Regions from separate parts of the Paenibacillus sp. NPDC058177 genome, predicted to be linked through region 2. Evidence: predicted binding sites of a transcription regulator. Region 2 holds the regulator's gene; each other region holds the start of a gene.
What was found. The regulator LexA, encoded in region 2, represses DNA repair genes until DNA is damaged. The targets are predictions, from matches to a motif close to CGAACATATGTTCG.
Positions count from the first base shown of each region.

Region 1: recA (recombinase RecA) is a predicted target of LexA. The motif match lies at 5,413-5,426, and genes of this name have one in related genera.
Region 3: ACFVU8_RS09930 (YhjD family protein) is a predicted target of LexA. The motif match lies at 3,292-3,305, and genes of this name have one in related genera.

Region 1 is NZ_JBHVVB010000001.1:543,509-553,651, forward strand. Features, by position in the region: gene ACFVU8_RS02505 (DUF3243 domain-containing protein) at 1-98, shown strand, start outside; gene ACFVU8_RS02510 (DUF3388 domain-containing protein) at 277-1,044, shown strand; gene ACFVU8_RS02515 (RodZ domain-containing protein) at 1,071-2,042, shown strand; gene ACFVU8_RS02520 (hypothetical protein) at 2,127-2,288, shown strand; gene ACFVU8_RS02525 (YajQ family cyclic di-GMP-binding protein) at 2,484-2,975, shown strand; gene pgsA (CDP-diacylglycerol--glycerol-3-phosphate 3-phosphatidyltransferase) at 3,310-3,897, shown strand; gene ACFVU8_RS02535 (competence/damage-inducible protein A) at 3,943-5,229, shown strand; gene recA (recombinase RecA) at 5,500-6,564, shown strand; gene ACFVU8_RS02545 (regulatory protein RecX) at 6,682-7,419, shown strand; gene rny (ribonuclease Y) at 7,722-9,263, shown strand; gene ACFVU8_RS02555 (TIGR00282 family metallophosphoesterase) at 9,351-10,143, shown strand, end outside.
Region 2 is NZ_JBHVVB010000001.1:743,662-753,804, reverse strand. Features, by position in the region: gene ACFVU8_RS03565 (TIGR01457 family HAD-type hydrolase) at 1-66, opposite strand, end outside; gene rnz (ribonuclease Z) at 291-1,229, opposite strand; gene metH (methionine synthase) at 1,361-4,822, opposite strand; gene ACFVU8_RS03550 (FixH family protein) at 4,911-5,339, opposite strand; gene ACFVU8_RS03545 (HAD family hydrolase) at 5,810-6,595, opposite strand; gene ACFVU8_RS03540 (DUF502 domain-containing protein) at 6,638-7,156, opposite strand; gene ACFVU8_RS03535 (DUF896 domain-containing protein) at 7,238-7,411, opposite strand; gene ACFVU8_RS03530 (LysM peptidoglycan-binding domain-containing protein) at 7,522-7,935, opposite strand; gene lexA (transcriptional repressor LexA) at 8,264-8,890, shown strand; gene ACFVU8_RS03520 (L,D-transpeptidase) at 9,054-9,392, shown strand; gene ACFVU8_RS03515 (sporulation protein YjcZ) at 9,472-9,573, opposite strand; gene ACFVU8_RS03510 (SOS response-associated peptidase) at 10,021-10,143, shown strand, end outside.
Region 3 is NZ_JBHVVB010000001.1:2,066,691-2,076,833, forward strand. Features, by position in the region: gene ACFVU8_RS09910 (MFS transporter) at 1-50, shown strand, start outside; gene ACFVU8_RS09915 (ABC transporter substrate-binding protein) at 155-1,237, opposite strand; gene ACFVU8_RS09920 (helix-turn-helix domain-containing protein) at 1,352-2,962, opposite strand; tRNA gene ACFVU8_RS09925 (tRNA-Leu) at 3,066-3,149, opposite strand; gene ACFVU8_RS09930 (YhjD family protein) at 3,331-3,777, shown strand; gene ACFVU8_RS09935 (hypothetical protein) at 3,856-4,074, opposite strand; gene ACFVU8_RS09940 (hypothetical protein) at 4,188-4,505, opposite strand; gene ACFVU8_RS09945 (xanthine phosphoribosyltransferase) at 4,610-5,182, opposite strand; gene ACFVU8_RS09950 (YkvI family membrane protein) at 5,423-6,541, shown strand; gene ACFVU8_RS09955 (AAA family ATPase) at 6,528-9,824, opposite strand; gene ACFVU8_RS09960 (metallophosphoesterase family protein) at 9,766-10,143, opposite strand, start outside.

The DNA.
Region 1 (10,143 bases), 200 kb from region 2:
CGAACCGGGCGATCAAAGAGCTGTGGGATGTCGGCAATGACGAAGAGAAGCAAACAATTGCTAAACTCATGGTCAGACTGGCGAAAAAACACGCATAAGCTCGCGGAAAAAGCTCCCCTCGGGGAGCTTTTCTGTAATTATTACAGTACTGACCTTGCCTTTCATTTTTTTTTTATATATCATTAACATGACCCGTGTAATGCAGCACCTTGTCGATTCAGAGGTTTTTTTGACGTCTGGACAGGTGCAGGGAAAAGGAATCTATGAGGTGTACAAGTGGAACATAAACAGTGGTATATGGAATATAAGATACATAAGAACAGACCTGGTCTGCTCGGTGATATCGCTTCTATGCTCGGGATGCTGGAAGTCAACATTATTACGATTAACGGTGTAGAAGGCAAGACTCGGGGGATGCTGCTCGAGACGAACGATGAAGAGAAGATAATGCTGATGGGCGAGATGCTCAAGAAGGTTGATAATATTACCGTTACGGCTTTGCGTCCTCCACGGCTCGTGGACAAGCTGGCTGTTCGGCATGGACGATATATAGATCGGGATTCGGATGACCGCAAGACGTTCAGGTTTACGAGGGATGAGCTGGGGCTTCTGGTGGATTTTCTCGGAGAGCTGTTTAAGCGTGAAGGCAATCAGGTAATAGGACTGCGTGGGATGCCTCGTGTAGGCAAGACGGAGTCCATTATTGCTGGGAGCGTCTGTGCGATGAAGAGATGGACCTTTGTGTCCTCGACACTATTACGGCAGACCGTGCGCAGCCAACTTGCAGAGGATGAGATGAACCCTCATAATGTGTTTATTATTGACGGTATCGTCAGTACGATCCGTTCCAATGAGAAGCATTACAATCTGCTGCAGAACGTGATGAGCATGCCGAGTACGAAGGTTATTGAGCATCCGGATATTTTTGTGCGTGAATCGGAGTACAGCTTTGATGATTTTGATATCATTATTGAACTGCGAAATTCTCCTACTGAGGAGATTTTGTACGAGACATTCACCGGAAGCTACAATGAGGACCTATAAACATGAGAGAACAAGGAGGTGATGGTATGTCGGAACTGGGCCGGCAATTGAAGGAGGCGCGCCTGCAAAAAGGTATGAGTCTTGACGATGTCCAGGAAGTTACGAAGATCAGAAAAAAATATTTGGAAGCCATCGAGGCGGGGGATTATAAGGTGCTCCCTGGAAGTTTTTATGTCCGGGCGTTCATCAAAACCTATGCGGAAGCAGTGGGGGTTAACCCTGACGAGCTGCTAGAGGAGCATGGCAATGTACCAGCACCTCCAGTGGAAACCACCCCAATGGAAACGGTCATTCAAAAGCGCAGCCGCAGACCTGAGACGGAACGCAACGCCAAGTGGTTGCCGACGCTATTAATGTGGACTTTTCCAGTCCTGATTATTGTTGTCATCTATATGTACGCATCTAATCTGAATAAAGGCGAAAGCAATCAGGTGGATCCGACTAAGGTAACGGATGCTCAGCAGGACCCGGCGACGGCTCAGACTCCACCGCCAGCAGCGGGCAATACAGCCAAGCCTACGGCCACCGAGGGCACTACCAGCGTGGAACCTACGCCAGAGCCTACATTGCAGCCTACCCCTTCGCCAACGCCGCCTCCACAGGCTGTTACGGTCACTGAGGATCGCAAATCAGGCAAGAGTACAGTCTTTAAGGTATCTGCCCCTCCAGGAAGTGCGGTGCAGGTGAAGATTGCAGCTAACGGAGTCAGCTGGCTTGAAGTCTACAAAGGCTCTAACTCCAAGGGTGAGAAGCTTTCCTTCGGCAATACTGCTGCGGGAGATAATATGACATTTACACTTGATAGCACAGGAATGTACATCAAATCCGGCTATTCGCCAGCAACAATCATTACGGTCAATGGTCAACAGGTGACAGACGGTAAGTCTTCGTCCCGCATTTTGCTTGAGCTGGATGAAGCATCCGGCAGTAATGGTTCTGCGAACAGCGGCACAACGGATAGCGGTGCAACGAATTCGGAAACCACTTCAACGCAGTAAACGGCAGGAATGCATAGGCTTTGGCTTTATGGGGAACATAAGAAGGATTTACAGTTCTCACGCCAAAGCGAGGTGTATTCTATCATGACTGTCAGCTGGATTGTAGCAGGGCTAGGTGTAATCGTTACGCTCCTGGGATATTACCTGACACCAAATGCCTGGGGTTATGGAATCCTCGGGTTCGGACTGGCGCATATTGTGCTGGGGATTCTGGACATGTTTCGGTCACCTTCCCGCAGCAGATAGGTCCTGCACTCAGGGAATCAAGCGTCTCCCGAGCCTTCGATGCCTCCGGGAGGCGTGTTTTTGTAGGGAATGGCAAAGCTCCACACTGTGGGGCTGTTTTGCATGTCGGGTCATTGTTTTCTTCCATAATTAGACTTGGACAAATCTTTCTCATATAATAATAAAAGAATAAATGTAAGCAAAGGACGTGAAGTAATGGCTTCGGAAAGTTCGTTTGACATTGTATCAAAAATGGACATGCAGGAATTAACCAATGCTGTTCATCAGACAGAGAAGGAGATCGATAATCGGTTTGACTTCAAAAACAGCAAAAGCAGTTTGAAACTTGAGAAAGATGCGCTTATTATTTCCTCTGAGGATGAATATAAGCTGAACGCTGTCATCGACATTTTGCAGTCCAAGATGGTGAAGCGCGGCATTACTCTCAAGAACCTGGATTTCGGAAAGGTAGAGCCTGCGTCACTGGGGACAGTACGTCAACGCCTGGGCCTGAAGCAGGGGATTGATCAGGATAACGCGAAGAAGATCAATATTCTGATTCGTGATTCCAAGCTGAAGGTGAAGAGCCAAATCCAGGGTGACCAAATCCGGGTAACTGGTAAGAGCCGTGATGATCTGCAACAAATCATCCAAATTCTGCGCAAAGCTGATTTGCCGCTCGATTTGCAGTTTAACAATTTAAAGTAAGATACCTGTGCCCCGCTGTGCTGTACCAGCACGCAAGCTTGCGGGGTGCTTTCTGTTTTTGGAAGAGAGGGTATAAACATCCCGGATTCGCATCATCATAACAAGACAGGTAATGGTTACTTTTGTGGCTCAATTTACATATGGATATTGCAGCAGTTTTTTTGAATAGATAGAGAGAGTAGAATCCAGCCAACTGTCCATGGTGCCCACAGTATTCCTGGGATAAATGAGATGGGGCTGCCGCTATTGCCTGCGGCCGTTTTATGGCTATAATATACTTGCGTAAGAAATGGTTAGAACAAGATTTGGATGATTGATTAGGGGAGGAACTTCAGTGAATTTGCCCAACCGCATCACGCTTGCTCGTATTTGTCTTATCCCTATTATGATGTTTTTTTTGCTGGTGGATTACAGCTTCTATCCGGAGCCGCTACACTGGGGCTCATTCCAGCTTTCTGTTAACCATCTGGTAGCGGCGGTGATTTTCTTGCTGGCAGCTAGCACGGATGGAATAGATGGCTATATCGCCCGAAAATATAATATGGTCACTAATCTTGGTAAGCTGCTTGATCCGCTCGCGGATAAGCTGCTGGTTACCGCTGTGCTTATTTCGCTAGTGGAGCTGGGCAGATGCGATTCCTGGATCGCCATTGTCATTATTAGCCGCGAATTTGCAGTCACTGGGCTTCGTCAGGTTGCACTGCTGGAAGGCAAGGTAGTAGCTGCCAGCAAATGGGGCAAGATCAAGACGATTGTTCAAATTGTCGCCATCTCACTGCTGCTGCTTAACAATTTCCCGTTTCAGTTCATCAGCATTCCGGTCGACGATATTGCTATCTGGGCCGCAACGTTGATCACGATCTATTCGGGGATCGATTATTTTATCAAGAACAAGGATTTGCTACAGCTCCATAAAGCATAATAATCGAACGGTTCACTCTATATAATCAGGAGGCTTCAGCCCGTTATGAAAGCAGAAATCATCGCAGTCGGCACTGAGCTTTTGCTCGGCCAGATCGTCAACAGCAACGCCCAGTTCTTATCAACGGAGCTTGCTGCGCTAGGAATCGATGTTTATTTTCAGACGGTAGTCGGAGACAATAGCAACCGCCTGCAGCAAGCGATCGAAATTGCCCGGAGCCGTGCGGATCTGATCCTCTTCACCGGCGGTATCGGCCCCACCGAAGACGATCTTACCAAAGACGCTCTGGCTGCGGCGCTGGGTCGTGGTTTGCATATCGATACTTTGGCCATGGATCATGTACAGCGCTTTTTTGACGCACGTAAGGTCGTAATGACAGAGAACAACCGCAAGCAAGCTTTGATTATTGAAGGCACAACTCCACTTCCCAATGAGATTGGCTTGGCCGTGGGCGTAGCTCTGGCGCATGAGGATAAGTATTATATTGTTCTGCCTGGACCTCCGCGTGAGATGAAGCCAATGTTCACGGACAAGGCCAAACCATGGCTACTGCAGCATGCGCTGACGGACGAAATGCCGATTTACTCGAAAATGCTCAAGTTTGCCGGTATCGGTGAATCCTTGCTGGAGGACAAGCTGATTGATTTGATCCGCAATCAGACGGATCCAACGATTGCTCCCTATGCCAAGGAGGGCGAGGTGACGGTCCGCATTTCCACCAAGGCCCCTTCAGAGCATGACGCGCTGAAGAAGCTGGATGTTCTGGAAAAGCAGATCAAGGATATCCTTCCGGAACATATGTATGCGAACATTGACGTACCTCTGGAACAATTGATTGTGGACTGGATGGCGGATGCAGGGCTGACTTTGAGTGCGGCGGAGAGCTGCACTGGCGGCCTGCTGATGGAAAGCATTACGAATATTCCCGGCAGCGCGTCGATGTTCGCCGGTGGCATCGTTTGTTATTCTAACGATATCAAGAAGAAGCTCCTGAACGTACCGAGTGATTTTCTGGAGGGCACCAATGCTCCGGGCGCCGTTAGCCGTGAGGTTGCTGAGGTGCTGGCCGAGCAGGTGAGAATGATTGCCGACAGCGATTTCGGACTGTCGGTTACCGGCGTTGCCGGACCGGGTTATTCTGAACGCAAGCCGGTGGGACTCGTCTTTATCGGAATTGCCGAGCGGAACCGCCAGACTGAAGTGTATGAGCTGAATCTGCAGGGTACACGCGAGAATATCCGGCTGCGTTCGGTAAAAGCACTGCTGTATCGTCTCTGGCGCAGGCTGGAGGAGCGGCAGGTGGAGACTCCGCTGGAAGGCTCCGACTTGTAATCTCTTTGGAAGACGTTGTATAATTGACACATACGGAAGAACCGTGGCGCAGAGCTTTCTATGCCGCGGTTTTTTGTTTGAGAATCAGGGTAAGATGATTCTCCTGGCCGCGAAGCTCTTATTATTTGCAACCGGAAGGGGGCTTACAATAAAAGGGAGAGATAGGCCGAAAGTCAAAAAAAACGAATGTATGTTCGAAAAAAAGCTTGGCAAGGTCTTCAAAACACGTTATTATATATATTATAAACAACAGTGAAGGAAGTGGTCTGATTGTCAGATCGTCGTGCGGCGCTTGAGATGGCGCTTCGTCAAATAGAAAAGCAATTCGGTAAAGGTTCTGTAATGAAACTAGGCGAATCCACCCACATGCAAGTGGAAGTTGTACCTAGTGGAGCTTTGGCACTGGATATCGCATTGGGGATTGGCGGATTTCCGAAGGGACGTATTATCGAAGTATACGGACCGGAGTCTTCCGGTAAGACCACAGTTGCGCTTCATGCAATTGCAGAAGTACAAAAGCTTGGGGGACAAGCTGCATTTATTGATGCGGAGCATGCACTTGACCCGAGATATGCTAACAAGCTGGGCGTGAACATAGATGAATTGCTGCTTTCGCAGCCGGATACAGGCGAACAGGCGTTGGAAATTGCTGAAGCGCTTGTCCGCAGTGGAGCGGTAGATATCATTGTTGTTGACTCCGTGGCAGCTTTGGTGCCAAAGGCAGAGATTGAAGGCGACATGGGAGATTCTCACGTAGGTCTGCAGGCTCGTCTAATGTCTCAAGCTCTGCGGAAGCTGTCTGGTGCGATCAACAAATCGAACACCATTGCGATCTTTATTAACCAGCTTCGTGAGAAGATTGGTGTTATGTTCGGTAACCCTGAGACGACTCCTGGTGGCCGGGCTCTGAAATTCTATTCATCCGTTCGACTTGATGTACGTCGCGTAGAGAGCATCAAGATGGGCAACGATGTTGTGGGTAACCGGACGAAAATCAAGGTTGTTAAGAACAAGGTAGCGCCTCCGTTCAAGCAGGCGGATGTTGATATTATGTACGGTGAAGGGATTTCCAAGGAAGGCAGTCTTGTGGATATCGGTACAGAGATGGATATCGTAAACAAGAGTGGTGCCTGGTATTCCTATGAAGGCGAACGTCTTGGTCAGGGACGGGAGAACGCTAAGCAGTTCCTGAAAGAACATCAGGACATCGCCCTCGTAATTGAGAACAAGATTCGTGAAGCCAGCAATCTGACGACGATTGTGGCTGCTCCAAGTGAATCTGAGATTGCAGCAGAGCAGGAAGAAGAAGAAAATCTGCTGATGGAAATCGAATAGTCTGAATTGAATATTCGCTAAGTATAGGCGCCCTGTGAACGACATGACAGGGTGTCTTTTCATAATCATAAGACGTTGAAGAAGGTATACGATAATTGCAATGAGGTGACAAGCAACATGGTTATACAACTTGATTCGGAGCCGGAAGAGCAGGAGGAGCAGGCGTTATCTGATTTTCCGGATGATGGGGTGCTTGAAATCACGCGGGTAGAGCGGCAGAAGAAGTCGGATCACCGCTACATCATTCATTTCGGCCCTTATACGATGACCGTTCATGAAGATGTCATGATTAAATACCGGATGATCACGGGCAATTCTTTTATCAAGGCTGATCTGGAGGAGATTGTAGTTGCGGATGAGCGCCAGCGTGCTTATGTAGAAGGTCTCCGCTATCTGGAGCGCAAGCCGCGAACTGCGCAGGAAATGGCCCGCCGTTTACGGCAGAAGGAAATAGGAGAGACTATTATTGCGGAAGTGGTGCAGCGGCTGCAGGAGGAACGTTTTATTGATGATCCGCTGTACGCCAAGCAGTGGGCGGAGCAGCGCCTCACGAACCAGCGCAAGGGTAAGATGTGGATTCGGCAGGAGCTGCGTGAGAAAGGAATCGATAAGTCACTGATTGCAGAAGCGCTGGAGAATATCAGCCCTGAGGACGAATTGGCGAGTGCACTCCAGACAGGACGCAAGAAGTGGAATATGATTCGCGGGGAAGTCGTCGACAAAAGGCGCAAGACGGGAGCCTTCCTTATGCGGCGCGGTTTTCCGGGAGAAATGGTGCGCCAGGTGATCAACATCTTGCTCGAAGAAGAGAATGCAGAAGGGCAAGAAGAGGATCCATACTTCATGGATTACTAGACTTGACTTTACTTAAGGGATGAGCTCTCTTGACAATGTCTTTTTATAAATAATAAAATATAACATGAATCGGCAAAAGTAAGAACCCTTTTTCCTTCCCAAAAAGGTGATTCTGTTTGCGGTTCGCATACAACTCATATGATATGTAATCGCCGGATATGGCGGGCAGTGTGCATGTGCAGCATGTGCAGTATGGCAATCGGTGAGGTTACCGGTTTTTTGTATGGTGATGAAACGGATAGTTGAACAACTGCACAAATTCCCAAGGCATACCTTGGAGGAACCAACGAGGAGGTGAACAGATGCCAACTTGGGCCTGGATCATTATCGTTCTCGTTGTAGCTGCCTTATTCTTTGGGTTCGGTTATTTTATTCGTAAATCCCTTGCAGAAGCTAAAATTTCAAGCGCTGAGAAAGAAGCCGTAGTCATCGTGGAAAACGCGAGGAAAGAGGCAGAAGCGCTGAAGAAGGAAACGGTATTGGAAGCTAAGGACGAAGTCCACAGAATCCGTACCGAGGCTGATAAAGAAACTCGTGAACGTCGGAACGAAATCCAACGACAAGAGAGACGTTTGCTGCAAAAGGAAGAATCGCTGGATAAAAAAATGGAATCGCTCGAGCGAAAAGAAGAACAAGTAGCTAACAAAGAGAAACGAATCGATGAAACCCAACAACAAATTGATGTCATTTACAAGAACCAAGTTACTGAATTGGAGCGTATTTCCAATCTGAGCATCGACGATGCAAGAAGCATTATTCTCAGCAATGTAGAACAGGAAGTTCGCCACGAAACCGCACAAATGATCAAGGAAATCGAACAGCAGGCGAAGGAAGAAGCGGATAAGAAATCCCGCGAGATCATTACGCTCGCCATTCAACGCTGTGCAGCTGATCACGTTGCGGAGACAACCGTCTCGGTTGTTACGCTGCCGAATGAAGAGATGAAGGGACGGATTATCGGTCGTGAAGGCCGCAACATCCGGGCACTGGAGACTCTCACCGGTATTGACCTCATTATTGATGATACGCCGGAAGCAGTTATTCTATCAGGATTTGATCCAATCCGTCGCGAAGTGGCCCGTACGGCACTTGAGAAGCTGGTTGCAGATGGACGTATCCATCCAGCCCGCATTGAAGAGATGGTGGAGAAATCCCGCAAAGAAGTGGACGAACGGATTCGTGAATACGGTGAGCAGGCTACCTTCGAGGTGGGTGTTCACGGCTTGCATCCAGACCTGATCAAGATTCTGGGCCGCTTGAAATTCCGTACAAGCTATGGACAGAATGTATTGAAGCACTCCATGGAGGTCGCTTATCTGACAGGGCTTATGGCCGGTGAGCTTGGGGAAGACATCGTGCTTGCAAAACGTGCCGGATTGCTCCATGATATCGGCAAAGCGCTGGATCATGAAGTAGAAGGCTCACACGTAGAAATCGGCGTCGAACTGGCGAAGAAGTACAAGGAACATCCGGTAGTTATCAACAGTATTGCGTCCCACCATGGTGACTGTGAAGCCACTTCGGTGATTGCAATGTTGGTTGGTGCGGCTGACGCTCTGTCGGCAGCAAGACCTGGCGCTCGTCGGGAAACACTGGAAACGTACATCAAGCGTCTGGAGAAACTTGAAGAAATTTCCGAATCTTTCGAAGGTGTTGAGAAATCATACGCCATTCAGGCGGGCCGTGAGGTTCGCGTAATGGTACAACCTGAGAAGATTGACGATGCGGAAGCTTTCCGTCTGGCTCGTGATATTACGAAGATGATTGAGAATGAACTGGATTATCCGGGACATATCAAAGTCACTGTAATCCGTGAGACTCGGGCGGTAGAATACGCTAAATAAGCAAATGAAGAATAGTGGCCCCCAAACGGGGCCATTTTTCTGTAAATACGAGTTTCAAACCAAGTGCAAGTCTAGGAGGAGAGTCTTATTAAAGTACTATTTATTGGTGATATCGTCGGCAATACCGGAAGAAAAGCGTTACGTGAAATGCTGCCTTCCCTGAAAAGCAAATACCAACCCCACATCATTATCGTCAACGGTGAGAACGCGGCTGCTGGTCGCGGGATAACGTCGGCTATTGCGAACGAATTCTTCAACTGGGGTGTCCACGGCATCACGATGGGTAACCATACATGGGATAACCGTGATATCTTTGAGTTTATTGACGATGAGCCCCGGCTGATTCGTCCGGCGAACTTCCCTCCCGGCACACCAGGACGTGGATATACGGTAGTAAAAGCTAACGGCAAGCAACTAGCGATTGTGAACCTGCAGGGACGCACCTTTTTGCCGGCTATCGATTGTCCGTTCCGCACGGGCGATGAGATTGTGGAAGAGCTGCGCAGACAGCACAAATGCATCCTGGTTGATTTCCATGCGGAAGCGACCTCCGAGAAGATTGCCATGGGCTATCACATGGATGGACGTGCGTCGATCGTTGTCGGGACCCATACGCATGTGCAGAGCAATGACGATGTAATTTTACCTGGGGGAACTGCGTACTTGACCGATGCCGGCATGGTTGGTTCAAGAGAAGGAATATTGGGTATGGAAAAAGAAGCGGTCCTATACAAATTCAAGACGCAGCTTCCGTCACGCTTCGTCGTGGACGAAGGGAAGTGGCAGCTGCACGGTTTATTTGCAGAACTGGACGAGGCTACTGGAGCGGCTACCAAACTGGAGAAGATCCGCATGCGCGAAGGCGATTGGATCATGGATT
Region 2 (10,143 bases):
AATCATCGTATGACCATGATACAAGGTTCCATCGAGATCAATTAGCAATCCTGAGATTTTATTCATAGCTTCTCCTTTGTCAATGGCAAGAACTATATTTAATGATGTGAATTAATCATACAATGAATTAAATATTCCCTTATGTTATAAGGCTTCCAGATTACTCCAATACAACTTTCACCATAAAGACTTTATATTTCAACGCACTTTGTCGACCCAAATCGAACCCGGATTGGGTTCCGGCATTTTTTGGACAAGGCTGTCAGTTCCTGCGCTTTCCCGGAAAATAATTATTTTCCGGGCGCTCTCCGAAACACTGGAAATGTGCTGAACTCTTCGGCTAGTAACGTCTCCGGGAAGACGGCTTGCGCCTCTTCCTGAAGCGGAGCCAGTTCATCAAATGAAATGTACCGGGAACTGAAATGGGTTAGAAGTAATGAACGTGCTCCGGCGTCGCGTGCAGTCTCCGCAGCCTGCCTTGCCGTACTGTGATGATACTGATGAGCCATTTCTGCCAGATCATGTGCGAAGGTGGCTTCATGAATCATCAGGTCGGCATCCAGTGAGAGGCGAAGGGCTTCCTCACAGGGTCTTGTGTCTCCAAGCACTGTTACGATGCGACCACGCTTCGGCTCGTTAACAACATCAGCAGGTTGGATGACCAACCCATCCGGTGTTGTTACGGCCTCCCCTTTCTTCAGCTTGCCGTACAGGGGACCCGGTTTAAGTCCATAGCCTAGCAGACGTTCTGTATTGAGGCTGCCGGGGCTGTCCTTTTCCGTTACACGGTATCCATAACTATCAATCCGGTGCTCAAGCAGGCCCGCCTCCACACGGAAGCTTGCGTCCTCGAACACAACTCCCCCGGTATGCTCCACGATTTCCAGCTTATAAGGGATACGGGACTGACTAACGGACAACGAGATCTCGAGATAATCTTTCAACCCCGGAGGTCCATATACAGTAAGTGGAGCAGTACCTCCTTGATAGCCGCGACTGGAGATTAATCCAGGCAATCCGAACAAATGGTCACCGTGCAAGTGAGTGATGAAGATCTTCTCCAACTTGCCGAGTCGCAGCGGAGAGCGAAGAACCTGATGTTGTGTCCCTTCTCCGCAATCAAACATCCAGAAGCTGCGCCGCTCTTCCATCAGACGCAAGGCAATCGAAGTCACGTTTCTTTGTAAGGTCGGCACCCCGGCATTGGTTCCTAAGAAGTATATTTCCATAGCTCTCCTCCTTTCTGTGCATTGTGTCTTAGCCGTTCTTCTATTATTCCAGCAAAAAACCTCCCGTAACCGGGAGGCTTCGCCGGGGAGGATTAATAATCACCCTCATTCCGGCTATCATCAAGAAGAAATTACTGCTTCTCTACGTTAAAATACTGCGCTTCAGGATGCGCGAATACCATCGCAGATACAGAAGCTTCCGGTTCCATCATGAAGCCCTCGGTCAGCTCAACGCCGATATCTTCAGGAGACATCAATTTGAACAGCGGCCCCTGATCTTCCAGATCCGGGCAGGCCGGGTACCCGAAGGAAACACGAATTCCTTGATAACGGGCGCCATGACGTTGCTTCATGGTCAGATCCGCCGGATCTGGGAAGCCCCAAGTATCCCGCATCATATGATGGACACGCTCCGCCAGACCTTCCGCCACCTCTAGAGCAACTGCCTGCAGTGCGTGGGAGCGCAGATAATCTCCTCTATCCTTCAGCTCCGTGGACATTTCGCGAACGCCGTGTCCTGCCGTCACTACAAGGAATCCTACATAATCCATAATACCGCTATCCACAGGCTTCAAGAAGTCGGCCAGACACAAGAATGGCTCAACCCCTTGGCGAGGGAAGGTAAAGGTATGCAGCACCTTGGAGGTATCCTGCGGATCGTAGATCAGAATATCATTGCCCTTAGACTGGGCCGGGAAGAAACGGTACATCGCATGTGGTGTAATCGTCCCGTTCACCATCGCCTGATGCAGAATATCATCTACGGTCGCCTTTAGATCCACTGTACGCTTGTCCCCTGCAGCGAGCAAGTTTTCCACCGAACCCTTAAGTCCAAGATGGTGACCCAGCAGCATCTGCATGTTCACATAAGGAACGATATGCCCCAGCGGATAATTGCGCAGGACATGACGCTCCAGATCCGGTGGCGTAAAGACCGGAGCATCTGGTGAGATATTCGAGCGAACCGCACGGGTCAGCTTCGGCAGTTCTGTCTTCACCGCTACAGTAGCCCCTGCTTCAGCTTCGGCACGAACCTCTTCTTCAATCTTGGCCCGCTCCTCCGGATTCATGAGCCGGTTGGCAATGTCCAGTCCATCCATGGCATCCTTGGCGTACAGCACCAGTCCATCATATTCTGGACGAATGCGAGTCTTGGTAAATTTGCGTGTCAACGCGGCACCGCCGACCATGATCGGCACATCGATACCAGCGTTCCGCAAATCCTGTGCGGTCAGCACCATTTGCTGAGCTGACTTCACCAGAAGGCCAGAGAGGCCGATAGCGTCTGCTTTTTCACGCCGGAACGCCTCAATGATGTTTTCCGGTGGTACTTTTATACCCAAATTGACGATCTGGTAACCATTGTTGGACAGGATGATCTCCACCAGGTTTTTGCCAATGTCATGCACATCCCCTTTGACGGTGGCCAGCATGATCTTTCCTTTTACCGCAGTCTCGTCCTTCTCCATAAACTGCTCCAGATGTCTAACCGAAGCCTTCATGACTTCCGCGCTTTGCAGCACCTCAGCCACGATTAGTTCATTGTTGTTAAACAATCTTCCGACCTCAGACATTCCGGCCATTAGAGGGCCGTTAATAATCTCCAGCGGCGACGCTTTAGTCAGCGCCTCGTTCAGATCGGGAATCAGACCTTCCTTCGTTCCTTCAACCACATAAGAAGCCAGACGCTCGTCCAACGAGAGATTGGAGATCTTCTCCTTTTTCTCGACTTTCTTGCCACGGAAGGCAGCGACAAAAGCAGACAGCGTATCATCGTTAGTATTGTAGATCAGTTGCTCAGCCAAGATCCGCTCAGCTTCGGGAATGGAAGCATAACGCTCCACCTTCTCGGTATTCACAATAGCGTAGTCGAGTCCAGCCTTAGTGCATTCATACAGGAACACAGAGTTCAACACCTCACGCCCTGCTTCAGGCAGACCAAATGAAACGTTACTGATCCCGAGGATCGTATGAACAGAAGGCAAGGCTTCTTTGATCATGCGAATCCCGTCAATCGTCTCCTTCGCGGAACCGATGTACTGCTCATCCCCTGTCCCAACCGGGAAGACCAGCGTATCAAAAATTATATCTTCCGATGACAGACCATACTTGTTCACGAGCAGATCATGGGAACGTTTCGCTACCGCCAGCTTGTCGACCGCCTTGATCGCCTGCCCACTCTCATCAATTGTTCCGACAACAATAGCAGCACCATATTTATGAATCAACGGTGTAACATGCTCGAATTTTTCTTCACCATCTTCAAGGTTAATGGAGTTAATGATCGCTTTACCCTGGCAATACTGCAAGGCAAGGTCAATAACCTTCGGGTCTGTGGTGTCAATCATCAGCGGAACTTTAACCTTCTTGACCACAAGCTCCAAGAATTCCTTGATATCTTCGCTCTCGTCACGGTCAGGGTCCTGTACGCAGACGTCAACTACCTGTGCACCACTCTTGACCTGAGCCCGGGCAATTTCAGAAGCTTCCTCATACTTCCCTTCCACGATCAGACGTTTGAACTTCCGCGAGCCCAGTACATTCGTACGCTCTCCAACCATGTAAGGACGGTTACCATCCTCGACATAGACTGGATCAATCCCCGACAAAGCGGGCGGATGAGTGCCGTTCAGCTCACGGGGCGGGAATTTCGACAATTCCTCAACCATAGCCCGGATATGTTCCGGTGTCGTTCCGCAGCAACCGCCCGCGATATTCAGCCAGCCCTTTTCGGCAAAAGCACCAATCTTGCGGGCAAGCGAATCCGGCGATTCATGATAATGCCCGTTCTCGTCCGGCAGACCCGCATTGGGGTAACAACTGATGGCAGATGATGAAATATCCGACAGCGTCCGGATGTGATCGCGCATGAACTCTGGTCCGGTCGCACAGTTGAGGCCAACAGAGATCGGTTTTAAATGCTCCAGTGAAATATAAAAGGCTTCGATATTCTGCCCAGCGAGCGTTGTGCCCATCGGCTCAATCGTACCCGAAATCATAACAGGTAGTGTAATACCGGTTTTCTCAAAAGCATTACGGATGCCGATACTGCCCGCTTTAACATTCAGGGTATCCTGTGAGGTCTCTAGCAGCAGCACATCGACTTCACCATCGATCAAGGCAACTGCCTGTTCCTCATAACTGTCCACCAGTTCCGCAAACGTGACACCGCCGGTTACCGACAAAGTCTTCGTTGTAGGACCCATAGCACCAACTACATAACGCGGGTGATCTGGAGTCTCATACTTTTCGACAGCATTGCGCGCCAGTTTGGCGGCTGCCAGGTTAATCTCACGTGCCCGCTGCGGAATATCATACTCCGCAAGAACGACTGATGTAGCTCCAAATGTATTGGTTTCGATGAGATCAGCACCTGCTTCCAGGTACTGCTCATGGATCGTCTGAATAACTTCTGGCCTTGTAAGCACCAACATTTCATTACAACCGTCCAGTTCTTCTCCACCAAAATCTTCTCCAGTAAGCGGGACCTGCTGGATCATGGTCCCCATTGCGCCATCAAGAATCAAAATGCGTTGCTGTAAGCTCTCTGCAAGTGTATATTTAGCCACGTTCCTATCCCCCCAGTAAAACATTAGAGTAAGTTTAGCAGAATAAAGGGAATTCGGAAAGTCTTCCTTCCGTCTCTGCCGATTCATCGCTGTTCAAGTCATGCTATCGTAATTATGGCAATGGCTTAACGGAAAGCTCCTTGCTTGGCATGGAATGCTGTGTCCGTGCGGTTACATGAGAGGTCACATTGTAAAGCCCTTCCTCGGCAAAGGTTCCTTCTGCGGTGTACTTCCCGTCTCCTGCCGAAGAGCCTTTTAGTTCCATTTTTTCAGTCTTACCCTCTTTGTTGACGATTTCAAAAAGCACTTCCCTGGCATCATCCACAGGTTTACCTTCCTTGGTTACCGTAGCTTCGAATGTAACCGGACTGCTCACTGTAACTTCAGCCGGACTCCAGTCCAGTTCTACTTTGATCGGCTCCATAGACATATCTACAGAATGACCGGCATGCCCTCCCCCACCTGTTCCGGAGGCGCAGCCTGCCAGTAGCAATGTGAATACAATACCTAATAATGAGACCGTTTTCCTCGGGTTCAACATCTGAAGCCCTCCTGATATAATGGTTATCTTATTACTAGAGTTGCTATGTAAGATGAGTTTAAGATACGAACGTAAGGCTCGGCGTCACTCCGGTGAAGTTTGGACTTTCGGTCACTGTTGTCCCCAGAATTCTTTCATTTGTACCGCTTATGGCGGTTGGAATCCGGTGACAGTTTATGCTTTCGATGCTAGCTTTCCTTCGGAAAGCTTTCAGACGAACGCCATCGCTCCTACAGTTCCAATCTTCCCTTCCGTTCCTACTCGCTTTTTGTTAATCTCTTTTATTCATCTTTTATAGCATCAAACATTGCTGCATGGAGCCCTCGGTGTAATAATTCTCTTTCTATTATACACATTATTTACATTTTTTCAGGAAGGAAAGACTGCTTCATTAACATACTAGTAATAGAAAAAGCCGCCCCATCCGTAGAAAATCTACTTCAGGAGGCGGCTCTATACAAAAAAGTTCCTTACAGAGTTTGTACCAGCGGAAGCAGCTCCGCTAGATGTCCGATTTCATAGTCCGGCGTAATCGCCGGATCTTTGTCCTTACCGGTACGGTTAATCCAGACGGTCGTAAGTCCTGTACTCAAGCCGCCGAGAATATCGGTAGTCAGCTTGTCACCGACCATGATGCCCTGCTCCGGCGCAATGTCCAGCAAGCCAAGGGCATGCTCGAAAATCGAAGTATCCGGTTTGCCTTTGCCAAAACTGCCAGAGATCACAATATGATCAAAATAAGGAATCAGTTCCGGCACCCCGTCCAGTTTCTCTTGCTGAAGGGCAGGACAACCGTTGGTTAGCAACAACAGCTTCACTTTTCCGCGTAGCTGATCCAATACCTGCAAGGTCTCTTCGTACATATAAGGACGGCTGCGGCGTTCAGATGCAAACTTGGCCGCGAGCGTCTCAGCAAGGACTTCGTCATCTACACCAAGCGATGCAAGCCCCCGGCGCCAAGACTCTTTGCGGTAGATCGGTGCCAGCTGTTCCAACTGACGGAATTCAGGCTGCTCACCAGCACTGAAGTTGGCCCAAAGCGCTTCAAACGGGTTAATCCCAATCATTTTGGTAAACGGAAAAGTCTCATAGGATTCATACAAACCTCTGGCTTCTCTACGTACAGCAGCTTCCAACTCATGGGGATCCACAGCGTCTCCTGCACCCTCACAAGCGGAAAGGAACGATTCCTCAACACTGCGTTCATCCCAAAGCAGCGTATCGTCCAAATCAAACAGTACAGCGGTAATCGGCATTTAAGTAACTCCCTCTCCCTGAAGTGAACTGCTCTCTATTGTTTACAATTGCTCTACCGGAATGTTGTTGACCTTACCGAATTCTTGCAGTCGTTCGCCCATCGCAGCCGTGTCATAACGGTTAATCAGCTTGGAGAACATCCAAGTGGTACGTTTGCCTTTATACTTAATCGTGACAGCACTACGCGAGACTGTGATTTTCTCAATATCGGTAGCAGGCAGCCAACGTTCGCGGTTGAATTTGATAGTGGATAATCTGTTCCGCTCTACCTTCAGGAAAGGACGACGGAAATACAGCATAACTGCCAGCAGCAAGTACAACCCAACGCCTAGCCAGTGCATGAAGACGCTACCTCCACTTTGATCCAGAGTGCCGATGATCCAATACAGCACACCTAGCGCAACGAGAGCAACGGGCAATACGATATTGCGACCCTTGAATACATCGCTGGTCTTTGTAGTGGAGTTCGCGGAATGAATAGCATCCTTCCCCTGTTTCTTTCTTTGCTTATTGAGTTGCTGTGAATTGCGTTGAACCATTCTTTCCCAAGAACGGGCCATGTCATTTCCCCCTAGTCATCCTGAAATATCTATGAAAAGAAACAGAGGGTTCATACGAAGCCTCTGCTCCTTGTTCAGCGCTTATTTATCTACGAATTCAATGGTATCCAGTTGGGACCGAAAATTACGGCGGATGTTACCCAGGTAAATTTCACGGAGCTTAGCGCGTTCAGCCGTTTCCTCTTCATTCAGGCCTTCGCTCTTCTGCTTGCGTGCCAGTTCATTAATTCGTGCAACCAATACATCTATATCCAAAGATTTCGCCTCCCTAATAAATTCATTCTAACTTTGCCATGAGAAAAAGAGCTTGTCAAGGTTTACCCCCTGCAAGCTCTCTGATGTTCCTATCTATGATCATGAAGTTCTTAAAATAACGGCACTGTTATAATATCTCCTGCTCGAATATGACTGTCGGTCAATTGGCTCGATCGTTTAATTCCTTCTATATATACGGCTGTCTTCATCTTGGCCGGTTTATTCTTGAGAGCAATGCTCCAGAGTGTGTCTCCAGGTGCAACAACAATCTTCTTCTCTTGCTTCGCAAGATTGACGGGACCAGCAAACACATTACCTACTACAGTAAATCCTGCAACAATCAGCAGCAAAAAAAGAGCTATCTTATAGAAGTTAAATGTTCTAGACAACGGACTTAATCCTTTCGACAGCACCTTGGTGATTTCTTGAATTCTATTTATTATTCCGGAACCTAAAGTTTGTCCTGCAGAGTTAACTTCTGTACCCTCGTCATAGATGCTATGGTATGTACTGTACTTTAACATGATTCATCATCCTCCAAACACTTGTTCTTACTTTCAAAAACAATATAACACGAACATGTGTTTTGATCAATACTATTTTCGAACAATTGTTCCCCTCTTATTAAATTGCCTTTTTGGTTGCAAAAAATGATCCTGATGTGCTTATTTCCCTTGCCGATCTTGCTCATTTCCTCAACGTACTAGTCAATTATTGAATATACCATTCTCCCTACTGTTCTCATCCTTGTTCGCTTCTCTTAAACTATTGATAACGTTAGAACTTATGTTTGTGCGAACGACAGTTCTATGTTATAATTTTCCCAAACATTACTATATGGGGTTGATTCTGATGTCAAAGATTTCGAGTCGCCAGCTGGCGATCCTGGAATTTATACGTAACGAAGTCCGCAGCAAGGGTTATCCTCCTTCCGTACGGGAAATCGGGGAAGCTGTAGGCCTCGCCTCCAGTTCCACGGTGCACGGTCATCTGGACCGTCTTGAGAAGAAAGGCCTGATCCGCAGGGATCCGACAAAGCCGCGTGCCATTGAACTGCTTGGCCAGGAAGACTCGGAGAATGTCCATCAATTTGCCCAGACGATTACTCGTGTTCCTGTTGTAGGTAAGGTTACCGCCGGGGTGCCTATCACCGCAACGGAGAACATCGAGGACTATTTCCCGCTCCCAACGCATTACGTTGGTGACAACAAAGTGTTCATGCTCTCTGTTCTTGGTGACAGTATGATCGATGCTGGTATTATGAACGGCGATTATGTCATTGTGCGCCAGCAGCAAACCGCAGATAACGGTGATATTGTTGTCGCTATGACTGAAGACGATGAAGCTACCGTCAAGACCTTTTATAAGGAACGCGATCATATTCGTCTCCAGCCAGAGAATCCGTCCTATGAGCCACTGCGCCTGAATCGGGTAAGCATTCTGGGCAAGGTCATCGGATTGTTCCGGGATGTCCACTAACTCATCAATAATGACTCTATTTAGAAGACTGTTCCGTTACGCGGAGCAGTCTTTTGTTTATTCATACTCTCACCCTTTGATAACCTTCTTATTTTCAACAACTCTTCGCATTAACGGCACCCCTACTCCGCACATATCCTGATATCAAAGGAGTGCTGATCCTATGCCCAATTACCGAATTATCGTCGATTTGACACAACGGATGCTTTATTTGCTGGACAACGATTCTGTCGTCAGAGGTTTCCCTGTTGGAATCGGAACCATGCTGACCACAACACCAGAGGGAGATTATACGATCATTAACAAACAGCCCAATCCCGGGGGCCCATTCGGGGTATTCTGGATGGGACTTTCCAAGCCGCATTATGGCATTCACGGGACGAACGATCCTTCTTCCATCGGACATCAGGTCTCGCATGGGTGTATTCGAATGTTTAATCAAGATGTGCTGACACTTGCTGCGCTGGTTCCAATTGGAACTCGGGTGACTATACGGCGTTAAGCTCCCAGTGTCAGCAGATTTGAAATGCAAAAAGCCGTCAGACATTGTCTGACGGCTTGAACATGGAGACGTAATCAAATTAAAGCCAGAAAGATTTAGTGATGATAACCAACAAGATGAAAAGAACCAAGATTGCAGCAGTAGATGTGCCCAAACCGTATCCTCCAGCATATTGACCCATGAGTAATTCCTCCTTTTTTTTATGAAGACACCAGGTTTTGCAGTAACAAAAGATCCGCCCTTGAGATAAGATGATTTTTCTTCCCGGCTAACTTATTGTCAGATTAGTTCAGTTTTCTCTTCATTAAATCCAGCAAATACTCAAGATGATCACAAGCAGAATGTAAAGCACCAAAATCGTTCCTGTAGATGTCCAAGGACTTACTACCGGTCCACAATGTTCTGCACCCATGTGAATTCCTCCTTCAGATTAATGACTACAGAACAGAATATGTAACAATATCCTACGAAGTATGGGCAAATTGGAAAAGAAAATGTACTCCTGTATTAGAGGTGAAAGCTTACATTTGAGGGAAATGTAAAAGGTCCACACAAAGGTAGATCTTATTTATTTCTGGCGCGGAAGTATAGTACACTGGTAAAAACTAATGTTCGGAGGGCTTTCATCATGTGTGGACGTTACACCATTACAGTTTCTATTGAAGAACTAATGTTGAGATATCTTACGAATGACGCCAGTATCCTTCATTATGCCCCCAGATACAATGCCGCTCCCATGCAGCATATACCG
Region 3 (10,143 bases), 1.3 Mb from region 2:
CTATGTTCTTGCCATCTGACAACAAGCTTGCGGGGAATGCCCGCGGATAAGGCTATCTTAATAACCGCTTGGCATGTACTTGGATACAAAAATAGCATCGAGAGAGCCGTTTTATTGTACGCGGTTCTCGATGCTATTGCTCTAGTTAGTCCTACTACTTGCTGCCTGTAACCGCAGCTACAACATCATCAATAACGTTGCCTTCCGCAATTGGGCCGCTAGACATCCAACTTCTCGCCGACACCTTAAATACGTGATTTTGCTTAACAGCCGGCATCGCCTTCCAAAGACCCAGCTTCTCAACCTCTGTAGTAGCAGCGGCTTCTTTATCGAATTCTTCCTTCGTACTGATAGAGCCACCATACATGGCAAACACATAGTCTGCGGTTATGGAAGGCAGCTTCTCAAGCGAGGTATTAATCCCCCAATCATCCGTTGCGGCCTTCTTCAATTCCTCAACGCTGGCATCGGGGTGTAACCCCAGCTTCTCGTAGATCAGGGGTGCAAAGCTAGGAAAGAACACTTGCAGGTCCTTGTCTGATGGACGCATATAGACTACTGTTTTATCAGTTCCAACTGCGGAAACAATGGTTTCCTTGGCTTGCTTGATTTTATCTTCATTGGCCTGGATCACAGCTTGTGCTTTATCTTCGAGGCCAGTTATTTTTCCGATCTCGGTGATCGAGGACTTCCAATCATCTGGCGCATAAGGAACTGTCGGAGCAATTTTGCTCAGCTCGTCATATCCACTTTGATCCGTAAAATATTGCTGGAGAAGTATAAGATCTGGTTTCGCCGCCAGAATCGCTTCCAGGTTCGGCTTCATATCTGCGGTTCCCGACAGTGGAATTCCCAATTCTTTGAGCTTGTCTTCCAGATAATAGCCGTCGAATCCATAGGCATACACCATTGGAACCCCCAATGAAAGGGTGATATCTTCAAGCCCAATCACGGCGACGCGCTTCGGGTGTGTTGGAGCTTTAGTCTCCCCGTAGGCATGCTTGATCGTTAACGTCTCAGCGGCTTCCGTCTGCGACGAATTATTTCCCTGTGCTGAACCAGAAGCATCGGTAGAGGCTGCTGCTTTCTCATTGGCCCCCGTATTCGTGTTATTCCCACAAGCGCTAACCAATAAGGTCAGCAGCAGTATGATCATTAGCCCTGCCATGTTCCGAAAGCTGCTTTGCCCCCTATGGACACCCCGTATTGTGCCATTGGATCTCTCTGTTTGATGCATCGTATTCCCTCCGTCACTGTAATTAATAATGATATTGATTATCATTATCGACTAGGACATTATACAACACACTTACAGCAACGGGAATATGAAAAGATGCCGACTTTTCTCGGGCTATAGTGCACGAAATAGTTGTTCAAGCTCCTGCAAGAAATCATAATGCCGATTGGCCGTATACTCCAGAATCGGCTCAGCCAGCCAAGCTTGGCCCGAAGTCTGATACACGTGACCGTTCCGGACAGCTTTCAGGCGCTGCCAAAGTTTAGACCGCTGAAGCCGTTGCCAGTTCATTAGCGACTGCCCATCCTTCATTACGTTAACAAGCAGTATATCCGCATCGAATGATGCGAGCTGCCCTGCTTGAACCTGTTCAGTAAATTCGATGTGTTCCACGCCTCTTGCACAATGGATCTGCAGATCGTCGTACAAAACTGTACCTGCACGCTTTCCCCAAACCTCAAATCCCCTTGGCAAGATATTTAGAATGAGCAGGCCACCTTGCCTGAACGAATAAGGAATATTCTCCCGAATGACTTCAGCTTTCTTATCGTAACGGCCGAGCCAGCTCTCTGCTTCCTTATCCCGGTCCAGAAACTCGACAGTCCTTTTCAAATGCTCTCTCCAGCTTAAAGAGTGCCAGGGTAGGAACAATACAGGCGCTATCTGACGAAGCTTCTTTTTCTCTTCATCGGGAACCATTTCATCTAGTGCAACAATCCGATCTGGCCTTGCTCTCCATAAGGCTTCTCTATTAAAATTGTAGTCATGTCCCAAAGGCACCTTAATGTCAAAACGGTATTTCTTGCGGTAATCGTCACTCCAGGTCTGATCAATTGGCGCAGCGTACGGAATGATCTGTAAACTAAGTAGTTGCCCGACATTAGGCCAGCTATATGCTGCTACTTTGCAGGTTCGATTCGCAATATAGATACTTGGCGACATTCCTACATGCTTTTTAAACTGGCTGCTGAAATACTGGCGATCCCTGTAACCGACCTCTTCCGCAACTTTTTGCAGGGATTGGCCTTCATCCAGTAAACTTTTAGCCTGATTCGTACGAAGCTCTGTCAGATAATCCATAGCGCTTTGACCGAATCGGTCTTTAAATGACCGCATGAAATAATACCGGCTCATACCGGCAAGCTCAGACAAGTGATCGACCGTGATCCCTTCTCGAAAATGATCATTTATATACATACACACTTGGTCCAGCGCAGCCTCGTGTTGGCCTTGGTTCTTGAACAACAGATGCAAGAGCTCCTGAAATCCCGCCTGACTGACAAAGCGGTCCGCAGCATCGTCCGTATGCCAGTGAAAAATTATTTTCTCACAGAAAGACAGTAGCAGTGTGTCTGCATTCACGCTCACCCGGGCCAGATCCGGCAATATACGCCCCTGCTGAGCACCATATTTTTCGGGAGTATCCGTTTCTACATGAAACCGATACAGCACTTGATCCCCATCTGAATCATAAGTTGTTTCCACTCGCTGCCCGGGCATCACGATATATACGGTATGAGGGGTTAGCGGGTACAACATGCCATTAATGACGATATTGCCGTGCCGCTTGGCAGCAAGAATAAGCACATAAGCAGGAGCAGTTTCATACAACAGACGGTAAGTCGAACGCTCCGTTTCTCGGAAACAGTCTTCCAACCTGATCCAGACACGGCTGAGCAGTTCTTTATGCTGTGGTCCTTCCTCGCGTTCTTGAAGCGGAGTCATCTCCACCCTCCCTTAGTTTTGTAATGTCTACTATTCCGATTATGCAAAAAGCCCCTGAATTGCCACAAGGACAAATTCAAGAGCTCTTTGATTACTAACTTGATGCGGTCGAGAGGACTCGAACCTCCACGGTATTGCTACCACACGGACCTGAACCGTGCGCGTCTGCCAATTCCGCCACGACCGCATATTATGAAGTCCACATTCTCTTGGACACAAGAGATATCTTACCATGCAAATATGATCATCGTCAACTAATTTTTAAAAATGATGTCACTCAACATTTTCTGTATAATTATTGCTTTTATTAGTGGAAAAGATGTATAATGAGAACAAAGGTTCGCATACTATAAATGAGGTGATTTATAATGGCGACTACTAAGCGTAACAACTCCAATTCAACCGAAGAAATTACCAAAGATGAACTGTCCCTTGTGAGAAGCTACCTGCTGCTAACATTTATCCATAAAGTATTTGAACGCGATTGTCGGGTTATCAGCAAGAGCGGTCTGTTCAAGACACCTCAGCTCTATATAGAGCTTGTATCCGGCGCTGCCAAGAAGGCCTCGTTAATGTTGCAGGAGGTGAATCGTGAGCTGACTTCCCGCCATCTGAAGATCAACACCGTGCGTCAGGATCAACGTGGTGTAGAAGCACAATACAATTGCAGAGGGTATATCGGAGAGATGAATATCCTCTGGCCCGGTTTCCGAAGAGAGATGATGCTTCGTATGCGTGCCTATCTCGGCCTTGCTACGGACTCCTCTATGGTCTCCCGAGAAGAAGATGTGGTACAGTTAGCTTTATCTATATAATCTCTGTGGAATTCCCCGGAACACAGAACAGCTCCCTGCCAGGATGATTGGCCAGGGAGCTGTTTAGGTTATACATTACTATATATTATCGGGATCTCTTCTCGGTTCCTTGGCAGGCTGAATCAAGTAATTTCGATCAAGCTTGACCACATTTCTGTTAGGGCGGCGAATCATCACTTGAGACTCGTCCCATGCCAGTACGATTCCTCTAATATCGTTGCTGGCAATGCCGTCGCGTACCACACGTACTTTCTCACCGGAGATGCGGTAGGCATCTAGCTGTTCATCGCTAATCATGGTCATTCCCCCTTCTACGATAGCTTATCCGAATTCCTTTCATAAAACAAAGACCCAAATGAGAATTCACCTGGGTCTCCTGCTCGTAAATCCGTTATTCCTGTGTCTGTTCCTTATATCAGCGCTTCATTCTTCTCAAACCAGAAATCGAGAACTTTAGCGGACATCACACGTTGCTCCAAATACTCTACCTGGTTCGCCGTAAACTTCTCTCTCCAGGCGTAGGTCAGTTCTTCACACAAGCTTGTAATGGTCAACAACTCCGACCAAGCTACATAGCGTTTGTACCAAAAAAACTGAGGATGTTCAATCATATAGGGGTACAGATCGTCAAACTCCGTATGTTTGCAATCCAGCGCACGCTCGAAGTGATCCTTGGCCTCGGTTAATTTATCAATAAAAAATTGCTCTGTCACCGGTTCTTTCCCCATTGTGACGCCTCCTCTCCTATGTCTAAGCTTTATTATAAAGGAAAAATCATAGGGTGAAAAGAAGTTGTTTGGAAAATAGGCTTGTGTTTTGTTTCCACTGCCTTCTAGTCTTCGAAGACAACTGTTCCTTCATTTAGGGAACTGATCCGGACTAAGGATTCCAGACGAATACCTTGTTCGCGGATGGTGCGCGCTCCTGCCTGGAAGCTCTTCTCCACAACGACTCCTAAGCCAACCAATTCTGCACCGGAACGTTGAATAATTTTGATCAATCCCCGCGCCGCATCTCCATTAGCGATGATATCATCAATAAACAGAATCTTATCCTCTGGCGAAACAAATTGACGGGAAAGCATAATGTCGGTAACTATTCCCTTGGTAAACGAAGGGACTCTCTCACACAGCGCATCGGGATCGGCCAGCAGTGTTTTTTTGCGGCGTGCAAAGACGAGCGGTACATTCATAACCAAGGCGGTGGCAAATGCCACGGCAATTCCGGAGGATTCCACGGTTACTATACGAGTAATCCCGCTATCGCTAAATCTCCGGGCAAACTCCCGTCCCATCTCCATCGTCAGCTCGGGATCTACCTGGTGATTCAATAGAGCATCCAGCTTAAGCACCTGATCCGAAACGACGATACCTTCCTCCAAAATCCGCTTTTTCAACACTTCCATGACTTTGAACCTCCAATACACTTATATAATCCATATCTTCCCGCGCACTCCACACAAAGGAATACGTCAGAAGTCATGTCCTTCTGTTCCTCATCATAACCTGTACTATATAGAGTACACAAGGCAATCCTGCAATCCGCTGCTCCATTACCGCTCCAAAATAACCACTCTCAAGGCACCTCTGTTGTGATACATCATTCAAGCACCTGACAGAGGATCCCAAAAACAAGGAGGAAAGCTGTGAAAACCCATCTTCGCACCTTACAGATCGCATTCACTTATATTGGCACTATCGTAGGGGCCGGATTTGCCACCGGGCAAGAAATCCTCCGCTTCTTTACCCGTTACGGTCATTGGGCACTGATCACGATCCTGTGCTCCACTATACTGTTTATTTGGCTTGGCACCAAAATGATGGTGCTCGCCCGGCGGATCCGGGCGAATTCTTATGAGGATTTCAACCGCCACCTCTTTGGCGAGCAGACAGGCAGTATAATCAGCCTGTTCACCATGGTGATTCTGATTGGCGTAAACAGCATTATGCTTGCCGGTGCGGGAGCCATTTTTCAGGAGCACCTGGGTTTTCATTATCAGGCTGGACTAATCCTCACCATCCTAGGGTCTTATCTGCTGCTGACACGAGGCATCTCTGGTATCCTCCACATGAACAGCACCGTTGTTCCACTCATGCTGGCTCTTTCTCTGATTATTGTGATTAATACGATGCATCAACCGGGCGCTGAATATTTTCTGTTTCTCCAGACGGACACCAGCACGTTCTCTGCCTGGCTGTCTCCATTACTGTATACAGCATTTAACCTGGGGATGGCACAGGCTGTTCTTGTACCGCTTGCCCGGGAGACAGAAGACGAGAAGGCCCTGCTGCGGGGCGGTATACTGGGCGGGGCTGGAATAGGTCTCTTACTGCTGGCAGCGCATTTTGCCATGAGCTCGCAAATGCCCGGAATCATGCAGTACGAAATTCCAATGGGCAGCATCGCATTTAGACTTGGAGCCGTGGTCCAAACGATCTACCTGCTGCTAATCTTCCTTGAAATCTTCAGCACATTTGTGGCGGATATTTACGGTGTTACCGCGCAGTTAAAACAGAGGCTGCCCTTATCCCAAGATGTAATTATCGCTTTGCTCATGTTAACCTGCTACCTATTTAGCCAATTCGGATTCAGCTCTCTCTTATCCGTGTTTTATCCCATTTTCGGCGGTCTAGCACTTGTATGGGGATTCAAGCTGATGCGCACCCCTATCTCCCCGCCACCAGAAGGGCCGAAGCCCGAATCTGGCAGAGATGAGACTTCTTTAGCCAAGCTGAAGCCAGCTTCACGAATTACACGGAAATAACAGCAGCCGTAGGAATCAGCACCCCAGCAGCTTCCGCGACATGGCGGTGACAGGTCATCATTACGATTTGTCGGGTCGCCGACAGCTCGCCAAGCAATGAGAGCGCAGCATGCAGCCTCTGTTCATCAAAATTAACAAAAAGATCGTCGAACAGTAATGGGAGACAGGCTTGCCGAGCCATCGTCTCCGCCAGGGCCAGCCGCAATGCCAGATAGAGCTGCTCCGCAGTTCCGCGGCTTAGCAGTCCGCTATCCAGCAGTCCCGCTGTCCGATGCTCCGCTTTGAGCTCTTTATGCCCCAGAGTCATCACCACTCTGAGGTACTCTCCCTCAGTCAGCTTGTTAAAATAGACCGAGGCCAGCCGCAGCACCTGCGGCTGTTTCTCCTGCTCGTAAATTCTCCGCGTCCTGCCGATAAGTTCCGCAGTAATTGCGGTCACCGCATATTGCCCTGCAATGAGACGAAGTGCGGACCGTTGTTCCTCCAGCTGCTGGAGAACCGTGTCTTCTAGACAGCGCTCCTTCAGGTATTCTCTCTCCTGGAGCAGCTTCCCTCGTCGCTGAAGGAGACTACTGCGCTCTTCTTCTGACGTTGCAGCCTGCTCTTCTGCAGCTGAGCGTTCCTGCTCCAACGCCGAAGCATCCAGCGTATCCAGTAGAGCAAGCAGTTCCTTAGTTCCTTCTTGACTCCAGCCACCGAACATGGCCAGTTCCCATTGGCGAAGGTTCCCTTCCAATTCGCCCCGGCGCTGAACTGCCGCCGAGCGGCGCAGAAACTCCTCGCTGTCCTCAGCGCCTCCTTGCTCCAAAAGACTTAGGCGGCGCTGATTCAGCCGCTCCAAATGCAGCTGGGCCTCTTCATATTCTCCCTCTGCCGATCTCAGCCTGGAAGTTAGATCATCCAGCCGCAACAGCTCTGCTTTGAGCCCGTCCCAAGCGAGCTTCCTGGCTTCCAGCCAGCCGGGAATCATCCGGGCCAATTCTTCCCGCTCTCCACTCTCCGATCCCGGCATCTCGGGCTGCGAAGCAGAGGCAGCGACTTCTTCTACTGAGGAACCCGCTTCTTCCATAAGAGCCAATACCTCATCCTCGAAGGCTACGCACTCCGCCTCCAGCTGTGCAAGCCGTAGATGGAGCTTGCTCTGCTGTTGAAGCAGTTCATTCCCCTGCTCCACAGCACTGAAGATCTCTGGCAAACCCTCCGGCGACAGACCCTCCGGCAGCTTATGGCTTCGCAGCCAGGCTTCATATCGGCCAGCCGTCTCGGTGAAGGCCGCTTCTTCCTGGCGCATCTCAGCAGCAAGTGCCTGCTCCTGCCCGGCAAGGCTCTCCATCTCGGTGCGGCAGGCCTCGCGCTCATCACTGGCGCGATCCACTTTCTGCCGCCAGGCGGTCCAGGCATCCATGAGCCTGCGCAGCTCCCTCATGCCCGCCTCCAGCCCGCTTGCGTCAGGGCTGGCAGGGCCTCCGGACGACCTGCGCAGCGGTCGTCCCTCTGGGCCACTCTCCGGCTCCGCCCCGGAGAGCAAGAGCCCCCGCAGCCGCAGCATCTCGGCGGCTGCATCTCCGCCGTCCCCGCCATACCATGGCGGGGACGCCTTGCGCCGGCCCGCTCCGCGCAGGCCGGCCCACAGGGCCAGATCGGCCGCGGCCAGCAGGCCGAGCGCGATCCAGGCGCTGACCGGCGGTGCCCCGGTCAGCCACAGCGCCGCGGGCAGCAGCGCGGTCAGGGCTGCACCGGTCAGCAGCAGGCGCCGGTAGAGCGAAGCCATGCGGGCCCGCATGGCTTCATCGCTCCCCGCGCCGTGCTGCAAGCCGTGCAGCTTCGCCTCGCGCCAGCGCTCCGCGGCCTGCTGCAGCTCATCCCAGAGCTGCAGCACTTCCCGCGCGCTGGCCGGTCGCAGCGCGGCGAAGACTTCGGCGCCTGCCGCTTGCTCGCGCGCCAGGGCCCGCTCCGCGGCCTGCAGCGATGCTGCCGCAGCCGCAAGCCGGGAACGCAGCGCTTGGCGTGCTGCGCCCTGGGCTTCCATGCGGCGATCATAGCTCGCGAACGCCGCAGCGTAGCGCCGCGCCGCCTCCCGGTCACCCGCCGCACCGGAGAATGTCGCCAGCTCTGCTGTAGTCCACGCAGGATCAATGCTCCGCAAGATGCGCTGTATATGCGCCAGCAGCCCATCAAGCTCCCCTGTAAGCCGCTGGCGTTCTAGACGGCGGTCCTCATAGATGCTACGACGACGGTCGAGTCGCTCCAGCACCGGACCTTGGGCTACCAGCACAGGGTCTGGGGGATTCTGTTCCAGTTCTGCTGTCAGTTCCGCTTGCAGCCGCTCAATCCGTTCGGCAGCTGCTGCCGCGCCTCGAATCTCGGCTTCCAGCTCCTGAATGCGGTTCGCCCCTTCCTCCGGAAAAGATTGAATTTGCGGCAATCCGGCAAATTCCAGACGGGCAGCACTCCATTGCAGCCATACATCGCGAATTTCTAGCGCCTTGCGCAGCATAATCAATCTGGCGCCAGTGCTGTCGCGCCGTTCCTCGACCTTGGCCAATTGAGCTTCCGTCTCTTCAAGTGACGACGTATTGTCGTTGTAACGCGGGAGATAAGAGCGGCTATCCGCCATCTGCTGCTCCAGCTTTTCGATTGACTGCAAGATCTTCGCTGCTTCCTGAACCTTGCCTCTCGGCTTATAGAGCTTTTCCGCGTCCTGCACCAGCCGGCGCTCCGCCCGCATAATTTCACCACCGCCGCCCATACCGGCATGGAACAAATAACTGCTCATCTCATCAGATTGCAGCGCAGCCAGTTCCTGCAGCTCGTCCAGCGACACGGCAAACAGCTGGCGGAACATACTGCGGGATACACCACCAAGCAGATGACGCTCCAGTTCTGCCTGACCTAGTTCTTCCGTCGTCCCGTCTGCCCGGCTCACGGTAACATTCAGCTTCTCACCCCGTCCTTGCCCCTCTCCACCTCCAGCAAAACGGCGGATTTGCCATAGTCCGCCCTCCCGGTCCCGAGCCTTAAGCACTCCACCATGAACCCCGCCATGGGAAGGCTCATAACGTTCTGTGGGATAACTGCGTCCAGGAATCCCGTACAGCATCGCACGGATGAACTGGAGTGTCGTGCTTTTCCCGGCTTCGTTCTGGCCATACAGCACCGTAACACCATCACTCAGTGCCAACTCGCGACCTTGAATCCGGCCGAAGCCGCTGATTTGCAATTGCTCAATCTTCATCATATCGCCCTCCGTCAGGCTGTTCACGGAAGCCACCCTCAGCTTCACCGGCACCTTCCAGTCCGCTCAGCAGCGTAATGCCCAACTCTGCCGCGCCTCTGAGCCAGTCCAGTTTCTCTTCTTCGCTGACCTGTGACAATAGCCGGCGCAGTTCACGGTTCTCCATTAATGGCGCAATTGCGCTGCTAATCATATCCTCCAGCTCTTCCCGTGAACCCTCACCTTCACCCTTTTCAGCTAATCGGAGCATTTCGCCCAGAAAGCTATCCTCCTGCAGCAACCGCGATCGGTCTACTGCAAGTCCAGATTCCACGGCAAAACCTTCTGTCCATACCAGACCTGGATATTCCTTCCGCTCTGCCCGGAG